Linked DNA regions of Kaistia algarum. The protein of the gene in region 1 binds, or shares a complex with, the protein of each later gene. Links are inferred from orthologs where the notes say so. Each region holds a gene or a part of one and is shown in the gene's direction. Other genes may lie near its edges.

Evidence for each region. The genes of interacting proteins can lie anywhere in the genome.
Region 2: the proteins of OSH05_RS23165 (region 1) and hfq are in contact, whole or in part, in a crystal structure (PDB 3VU3), measured with the Escherichia coli proteins. The link is inferred for Kaistia algarum from one-to-one orthologs.

What each region holds. Positions count from the first base shown.
Region 1 is NZ_JAPKNJ010000004.1:183,675-188,225, forward strand. The notes cover bases 590-3,551. They hold OSH05_RS23165 (catalase), read left to right. Parts: upstream 590-1,004; coding sequence 1,005-3,098; downstream 3,099-3,551. Other genes in these bases: OSH05_RS23160 (YciE/YciF ferroxidase family protein), read left to right, coding at 590-783; uxuA (mannonate dehydratase), read right to left, coding at 3,171-3,551. Also shown: OSH05_RS23155 (extracellular catalytic domain type 1 short-chain-length polyhydroxyalkanoate depolymerase), read left to right, coding at 1-127; more of OSH05_RS23160, read left to right, coding at 295-589; more of uxuA, read right to left, coding at 3,552-4,367; OSH05_RS23175 (hypothetical protein), read right to left, coding at 4,512-4,551.
Region 2 is NZ_JAPKNJ010000002.1:366,997-371,580, reverse strand. Bases 847-3,841 are described here. They hold hfq (RNA chaperone Hfq), read left to right. Parts: upstream 847-2,214; coding sequence 2,215-2,469; downstream 2,470-3,841. Other genes in these bases: hflX (GTPase HflX), read left to right, coding at 2,469-3,841; OSH05_RS15010 (D-amino-acid transaminase), read left to right, coding at 1,192-2,067; ntrX (nitrogen assimilation response regulator NtrX), read left to right, coding at 847-1,141. In the rest of the region: more of ntrX, read left to right, coding at 1-846; more of hflX, read left to right, coding at 3,842-3,854; OSH05_RS14995 (alpha/beta fold hydrolase), read right to left, coding at 3,930-4,584. UniProt on the Escherichia coli protein: RNA chaperone that binds small regulatory RNA (sRNAs) and mRNAs to facilitate mRNA translational regulation in response to envelope stress, environmental stress and changes in metabolite concentrations.

The sequences.
Region 1 (4,551 bases):
AATGCCCCCGCCGGCCAGTGCTTCCGGCTCGCGCCAAGCGGAGGGGATGAGAGGATATGCCGTGCGGCCCGACGCCATACGTTCCGTCATCGAAAGCGCACTGCGGCAGGCTGGTCTCATGAAATAGCTGCGGAACGGTCAGCTCGCGACGGAACGAACGCCGCCCCATTAACACCTCATCAGCGTGTGGAACCAAAAGGCGGCCGACAGGGTTGGAAGCACACGAGGGCGTGCCGACAAGAAAATCTGCGAGCACGCTGTCGATCCCAAAACCCACAAGGAAGGAACGAAACGATGGCTGACAAGGATTTGAAGGCTTTGCTCGTTCACACGGTCAAGGATGTCTATTTCGCCGAGCATGCTATTCTGAAGGCGCTGCCGAAGATGGCAGCCGCCGCCAAGTCACCCAAGCTTAAGGCTGCGTTCAAGACGCATCTTGAACAGACCGAGGGCCAGGTGAAGCGGCTCGACGCCGTCTTCAAGTCGCTGGGCATGAAGCCGGAATCGGTACCCTGCGAGGCGATCAAGGGAATTCTGAAGGAAGGCGACGAGGTCGCCGAGGAGTTCAAGGGCGCAAGCGCCCTCGACGCCGGCCTGGTGGCCGCCGCGCAGGCGGTCGAGCATTATGAGATCGCTCGCTACGGCGCGCTGCAGGCATGGGCCACCGAGCTCGGGATGACCGATGTCGCCAAGCTCTTCGGCGAGACGCTCGACGAGGAAGAGAAGACCGACCAGCTCCTGACTGATCTCGCACTGGCGACCGTGAACGAAGCGGCGGCGTAGCGCCGTCGCTGCATCGTCCGCCGTTCCAAGCGAACGGCGGACGACTTCGGAACGTCGGGATATCGATCGGGGCGAGCCCGTGCCGCCCTGACGCATTCTGGCGACGTTCGTGACGCCCCAGCCAAGCGATTCGAAAAACCTCATTCGCGGAACGCGGTTTGCCCACCCAGACCATTGCAGCGGGATGCGGTGAGCCAGTTCGAACATTCGGGAGCTTTATGATGGCGGATCTCAAGACGGGCGGGTCGGACACGGCGTCCCTCCCCGGAAATGGCGGCGAACTCCGTCAGACGGCAGCGGCCGCGGAGAAGCGCCTGACGACCAATCATGGCGTGCCGGTCTCCGACAATCAGAACTCGCTAAAGGGCGGCGAGCGGGGGCCGACGCTCTTGGAGGATTTCGTCCTCCGCGAGAAGATCCAGCATTTCGATCATGAGCGCATTCCAGAGCGCATCGTGCATGCAAGGGGATCGGCGGCGCATGGGTTCTTCGAGCTAACCCAGTCGCTGGAAGAGTTCACGAGCGCCAGAATCCTCACCGAGGTCGGAGCCAAGACGGAAGTCTTCGCTCGGTTCTCGACCGTAGCCGGCGGCGCGGGATCCGTGGATACGCCGCGGGACGTGCGCGGTTTCGCCGTCAAATTCTATACGAAGGAAGGCAATTGGGACCTCGTCGGCAACGACATCCCGGTATTCTTCATCCAGGACGCGATCAAGTTTCCCGATCTCATTCACGCCGTGAAGATGGAAGCCGACCGCGGTTATCCGCAGGCGGCCAGCGCGCATGACACGTTCTGGGATTTCATCGGCCTGATGCCCGAATCGACCCATATGGTGATGTGGGCAATGTCGGATCGCGGCATCCCCCGTTCCCTGCGCATGATCGAGGGCTTCGGCGTCAATACCTTCCGCCTGCTGAACGACCGGAACGAGGCCGTCTTCGTGAAGTTCCATTGGCGGCCCAAGCTCGGCCTCCAGTCGACGTGCTGGGATGAAGCGGTGAAGATCGCGGGCGCCGATCCCGACTATCACCGCCGCGATCTCTATGAAGCCATCGCGTCCGGCGATTTCCCGGAGTGGGAATTCGGCGTCCAGATCGTCACAGCGGAAGAGGCCGATGCCCTGCCGTTCGACATCCTCGACGCCACCAAGCTCATCCCCGAGGAAATGGTCCCGATCCGGTTCGTCGGACGCCTGGTGCTGAACCGCAACCCGGACAATTTCTTCGCCGAGACCGAGCAGGTCGCGTTCCTGCCGACCAACATGCCCCCCGGCATCGACGTCTCCGAAGATCCCCTGCTGCAGGGCCGGCTCTTTTCCTATCAGGACACGCAGCTCTCAAGGCTCGGCACAGTCAATTTCCACCAGCTCCCGATCAACCAGGCGAAGGGCTGCCCGTTTCAGAACTTCCAGCGCGACGGCAAGATGCAGACGCAGGTTCCAACCGGCCGCGCCAATTATGAGCCGAACAGCCTGGCCAACTTCGGCGAAGCGGGCGGTCCGCGGGAAGATCCCGCCGGCGGATTCCGGTCCTATGGTCTGAACCTCGACGGTTCGAAGGTTCGACTGCGAGCCGAGAGCTTCGCCGATCACTATAGCCAGGCGCGCATGTTCTACCGATCGCAGACGCCGATCGAGCAGGCGCATATCGCCACCGCCATCGTGTTCGAACTCTCGAAGGTGACCATCCCGCCCGTGCGCCTTCGGGTGCTCGCCAATCTGCGGAATGTCGACGAAGATCTGGCGAAGCGGGTGGCCGGAGGTCTCAACATGGACCTGCCGCCGTCATCCGACGCAGCTGTCCCTCCGATCGACATGGAGCCATCACCGGCGCTGCGCATCGTCGGCAAATATCCTCCGTCTCTGGAAGGGAGAGCCGTCGCGATCCTCGTGACGGATGGGGTCGACGGAACTGCGATCGATGATGTGGCCAAGATGGTTGAGGCGGCGGGCGGCACCGTCAAGATCATCGCGCCCAAGATCGGCGGGGTGATGCTGGAAGGCGGCAACAAACTGCCGGCCGATGGTCAGCTGGCCGGATCTCCATCCGTGCTGTTCGACGCCATTGCTCTGGTCGTCTCGGAGAGCGGCACCGCGGAACTGCTCAAGGACAGCGCGGCCGTCGATTTCGTGCAGGATGCCTTCGTGCATCTGAAGGCGATCGGCTTCGTACCCGCCGCGCAGCCCCTGCTGGACAAGGCGGGCGTCACGCCGGACGAATGGATCGTGGCGTTGAAAAAGGGAAGCAAGGAATTCGCGAAGGCGGCGGCGACTCGCAATTGGGAGCGCGAGGATCAGGTCCGTACCCTCGCCTGACACGTCACCGTGGGTGCTTCCGCGAAAGAGAAGCACCCACGCGAACTCCTCAAGTCTCCGCGGGCTTTCTGCTCAAAGGGCGTACCCCTTCTGGTGTGCCAGTGCCGTCATGACGCCGCGGATCTCGGCAAGACCGCGTAGGCGACCGACCACCGGGTAGCCGGGATGGGTCTGGCGCGTCCCGTCGTCGATCAGATCATGGCCATGATCGGGACGGAAGGGAATCGTGCTCGTCGGCTCGCCGGCAAGGCGCCGACGCTGTTGTTCGTCGAGAAGGGTCTCCACGACGGCGACCATATCGACATCGCCGCCAAGATGGTCGGATTCCATGAACGAACCGTCCGGATCCTTTTTCACATTGCGCAGATGAGCGAACTTGACCCGGCCGGCAAACCGCCGGGCGATGGCTGGTACGTCATTCTCCGGGTTGGCGCCGAGCGAACCCGTGCACAGCGTCAGTCCGTTCGCCTCCGACGGAACGGCGTCGAGAATGAAGGCAATGTCGCCGGCGTTCTTCACGATGCGGCAGAGGCCGGCCAGATTGCGCGGCGGATCATCGGGATGAATGCACAGGACCACGCCGGCCTTTTCCGCCGCCGGCAGGATTTCCTTCAGGAACTGGACCAGATTGGCGCGGAGCTGGTCATGTGTCAGCTCGCTCTGTTCGGCGAGGACGTCGCGAAGCTCCGCCACATCGTAACGTTTGAAGGCGCCGGGAAGGCCCGCCATGACATTGGCCCAGAGCCGCGCTTTTCCTTCCTCGCCGGCATGATCGAACCATTCGGCCGCGCGCTGCAGCACATCGGGCGTATAGTCCCGCTCGGCGCCGGGCCGCTTCAGGATGTGGCAATCGAAGGCGGCGAGCTCGTTCATGTTGAGCTTCAAGGCCCGAGCTCCGCCCGGCAGCTTCACCGCCAGATCCGTCCGCGTCCAATCGAGGATGAGCATGAAATTGTAGCAGACCGTCCGGACGCCGCAGGCCCCGAGATGGGTCAGCGTCTGTCGGAAATTCTCATAGAGGCGATCGAGATCACCCCGCCCGAGCTTGATGTCCTCATGTACCGGCACGCTTTCGACGACGCTCCACCGGAGCCCCATCGCCGCATCGGCCTCAATGACCCGCTGCCGTTCCCGGATGGCCTCGACCGACCAAGTCTCGCCATAGGGAATATCGTGCAAAGCCGTGACTATACCCGTCGCGCCGGCCTGCCGCGCATGTCCCAGGGTCGCCTCGTCGTTCGGGCCGAACCAGCGCCACGTCTGTTCCATCGATACCTCCCACCACGATCCTCGCGGCGATCCTTACCGGATTTCACAGGGACCACCCAATAGCTTGCGGGTGGTATTTCTGACTTGGCGGTGGGGAGCCGGCCCGCTCTACCGTCAGCCTTGGTTCGATCACGCCCGCTGCGGTCACGCCGAGATGGAGCGCTCCGAGCCATTGGCCGGAGAC
Region 2 (4,584 bases), on another replicon or contig:
CGACCTGCCCGTCGTGATGATCTCCGGCCATGGCAACATCGAGACCGCCGTCTCCGCGATCCGGCGCGGCGCCTATGACTATATCGAGAAGCCGTTCAAGGCCGATCGGCTGGTGCTGGTCGCGGAGCGTGCGCTGGAGGCGTCGAAGCTGCGGCGCGAGGTCAAGGAGCTGCGCCAGCGCGCCGGCAACACCTCGGCCCTTATCGGCACATCGGTCGCGATGAACCATCTGCGCCAGACGATCGACCGGGTGGCGCCGACCAATAGCCGCATCATGATCTCCGGCCCCTCTGGTTCGGGCAAGGAGACAGTGGCGCGCACTATCCACGAGGCCTCGCACCGAGCGAGCGGACCCTTTGTCGTGCTGAACGCCGCCGCGATCACGCCCGATCGCATGGAGCACGAAGTCTTCGGCACGGAGAGCGTCGAAGGCGGGCCGCGCAAGATCGGCGCTCTGGAAGAGGCCCATGGCGGCACGCTCTATCTCGACGAAGTGGCCGATATGCCGCGCGAGACGCAGGGCAAGATCCTGCGCGTCCTGATCGAGCAGAATTTCCTTCGCGTCGGCGGCACGACGCGAGTGAATGTCGATGTCCGCATCGTCTCGTCGACGGCGCGCGACCTTGAACGCGAAATTCAGGAGGGCAGCTTCCGCGAGGACCTGTTCCACCGGCTTTCGGTCGTGCCGCTGCGGGTTCCGGCTCTGGCCGAGCGCCGCGACGACATACCGGCCCTGGTGCAGCATTTCATCGAGCAGATTTCGCAGACGACCGGCCTGCCGATGCGTCAGGTCGGCGAAGATGCGCTCGCCGTGCTGCAGGCCCATGACTGGCCGGGCAATATCCGCCAGCTCCGCAACAATATCGAACGGCTGCTGATCCTGGCGCGCGGCGACGAAACCCAGATCATCACCGCCGACATGCTGCCGCCGGAAATTGGCGAGTTGTTGCCGACGACGCCCAATCGTGGCGGCGAACATCTGATGTCGCTGCCGCTGCGCGATGCGCGCGAGATCTTCGAGCGCGAATATCTGACCGCACAGGTCAACCGCTTCGGCGGCAACATCTCCCGAACCGCAGAATTCGTCGGCATGGAGCGTTCGGCGCTGCATCGCAAGCTGAAGTCGCTCGGCGTCGGGTAGCCCCTGCCGCATTCCGATTTGAAACCTCTCTCCCTTCCTCAGAGTCCGCCATGCCCCGCTTCGCTTATGTCAATGGACGCTATGTCCGCCACGCCGATGCCGCCGTTCATATCGAGGATCGCGGCTATCAGTTTGCCGACGGCGTCTATGAAGTCTGCGAGATCCGCGACGGGCTGCTGATCGACGAGCGCCGGCATATCGACCGGCTGGAGCGCTCGCTGGCCGAGTTGCGGATCCCGAAGCCGATGAGCCGGGCCGCCCTCGGCGTCGTGCTGCGCGAGCTTGTGCGCCGCAACCATGTCGTCGACGGGCTGGTCTATCTGCAGGTGACGCGCGGTGTGGCGCCTCGCAACCACCCGTTCCCGGCGGAAGGCACGCCGCCGGCGCTGGTCGTCACCGCCCGTTCGGTCTCGCGCGCCTATGCCGACCACCACGCCGAGGAAGGCGTCGCGGCGATCAGCGTTCCCGATAATCGCTGGGACCGCGTCGACATCAAGACGGTGTCGCTGCTCCCGAACGTTCTCGCCAAGCAGGCCGCGCGCGATGCGGGCGTCTATGAAGCCTGGTTCTATGACGCCGACGGCAACGTCACCGAGGGATCGTCGACCAATGCCTGGATCGTGACGGGCGACGGCGTGCTGGTGACCCGTCCGGCAGAGCATGGCATCCTGCGCGGCATCACGCGGACCGTCTTGCTCGATGTCGCGGCGCGACTCGGCATCAAGGTCGAGGAACGGAAATTCAGCCTCGAAGAGGCCAAGGGCGCGCGCGAAGCCTTCATCACCGGCGCAACCACGATCGTGACGCCCATCACCAAGATCGACGATCGCGTCATCGGCAATGGCGCTCCGGGCAGCGTCGCGACCGAACTGCGTAAGGCATTCCACGATTTTGCCGAACGCAGCCCGCGCTGGTCGCATGGCTGAGCGATCTATGCCGCAGTGCCAAAACGGTGCTGCATTGCATTTGTAGGGTGACGCGCGCCCATTTACCGGGCAAACTGTTGGCGTGGCCGCAGCAAATGTGGCCCTCGGGACTGTCGTCCCCAACAAGTCGAGGCGTGAGAGACACGAATGGCGGACCGCGCACAAAACCTTCAAGACACATTCCTGAACCATGTCCGGAAGACCAAGACGCCGCTGACGATTTTCCTCGTCAATGGCGTGAAGTTGCAAGGCATCGTGACCTGGTTCGATAATTTCTGCGTCCTGCTCCGTCGCGACGGACATTCGCAGCTCGTCTACAAGCATGCCATCTCGACGATCATGCCTGGGGCGCCCGTCCAGCTCTTCGAGCCGGGCGAAGAAGGCGATCGGTCCGGAGCTTGATGATCGAGGAAGACGAGCTTCCGGACGACGCCGAGCCGTCGCCCGATGAAGCGCCGGCTCACGAAGAGCGCGTCGCTGACCGAACCGTTGTCCTGGTGCCGGTTCGCTCCGGCCGCCAGCGGCGTGGCGCCGGGGAAGGGCGCAGTGCCCAGCGCAGCACCAAGGCGCGTGTCGACGAGGCCGTAGGTCTCGCCGGAGCGATCGATCTCGACATCGTCGAGGCCGCCGCCGTGACGCTTTCGACCCTGCGACCGGCAACGTTGTTCGGCACCGGCAAGGTCGAGGAAATCGGCGCGATGGTCGCCGAGCGCGGCGCGGGACTCGTCTTCGTGGATCACACGCTGTCGCCCGTTCAGCAGCGCAATCTGGAAGAAGCCTGGAACGCCAAGGTCATCGACCGGACCGGGCTCATCCTGGAGATATTCGGCGAGCGGGCGCAGACGCGCGAAGGCCGCCTGCAGGTCGAACTCGCCCATCTGAACTACCAGAAGAGCCGGCTCGTCCGCTCCTGGACCCATCTGGAGCGCCAGCGCGGCGGCTTCGGCTTCCTCGGCGGCCCCGGCGAGACGCAGATCGAGGCGGACAGGCGGGCGCTGCAGGAGCGCATTGCCCGCATCGAGCACGAGCTCGAAACCGTCGTGCGCACCCGTCGCCTGCAGCGCGAGAACCGCCGAAAGGTCCCACATCCGATCGTGGCGCTCGTCGGCTACACCAACGCCGGCAAATCAACGCTGTTCAACACGCTGACGAATGCCGGCATCCTGGCGCAGGACCTGCTATTCGCCACGCTGGACCCCACGCTGCGCCGCATCGAGCTGCCGCATGGCACAGAGGCGATCCTCTCCGACACAGTGGGTTTCATCTCCGACCTGCCGACCCATCTCGTCGCCGCCTTCCGCGCTACGCTGGAAGAGGTGATCGAGGCCTCGCTGATCCTGCATGTGCGCGACATCGCCCATGAGGATAGCGAGGCGCAGTCGGAAGACGTGATGAAGGTGCTGGAGCAGCTCGGCATCGAGATCGGCGATTCGGATCGCATCATCGAGGTCTGGAACAAGATCGACCTGCTGCCGCCGGACGCGCGGCCGATGGACCGGCTGCAAGCAGAGAAGGGCAAGCCCGCGATCGTCCCGATCTCGGCGCTGACGGGCGAGGGCGTTCCCGCACTGCTGCAACTGGTCGAGGACCGCGTCAACAAGAACCGCGCAAGCTATACCGTCGTGCTGGCCGGCGCCGACCTCGCGAAGCTGCATCGGCTCTACGAGATCGGCGAAGTGTTTTCGCGCCAGGACGACGAGGACGGCACCACGCGGATCACCATCCGCATCCCGGACAAATACGAGACCACGTTCCACGCCGAGTTTCCGACCGCCCGGACGAAGTGATACGGAAGATCGCCCGGCCCTTTCACCAGGGCACCATCGGTCCAGATAGCTGGCCTGGAGCCCTTCTACAGGCTTTCACGATCCCGCCCGCGCCAAGCCAGAAATCGCTGCCGTGACCGCTCGATAGACTTCAGGCGGCACGTCATGACCCATGCCGTCGATTGGCATATAGATCGCTCCGGGGATCGAGGCGGCGGTATCGCTGCCGCAGGCTGGCGGTATGAGCGGATCGTCATTCCCGTGAATGACAAGCGTCGGCGCCTTGATCGTCGCCAGACGCCCTCGGCGATCGCCGGCCACCGCCATCGCCGCGATCTGCCGTGCCGTTCCGCCCGGCACAAGGCCGCGTCGAACCTCATCCAGCAGAAGAGCACGATGCGCGCTCTCGTCGAACGGATAGCCGCCTCCGGCAATGCGGCGCGCGAAAGCGAGGTGCTGCGACAGAAAACCCTCCTGATCCGTGATCGGATCGGGTGCGGGCTGCATCATCATCGCCATGACGTCCGGTGCGGCCTGCGGAAGTGCGGGATTGCCCGTGCTCGACATGATCGAGGTGAGCGATCGGACCCGGTTCGCATGTTCGCTCGCCAGGATCTGCGCGATCATGCCGCCCATCGATCGGCCGACGACATGCGCCCGGTCGATCGCGAGCGCATCGAGAAGGCCGATGGCGTCCGCCGCCATGTCGTCCAGTGTGTAGGGCACGTCGGGTCGTCGGCCGGCCATGAGC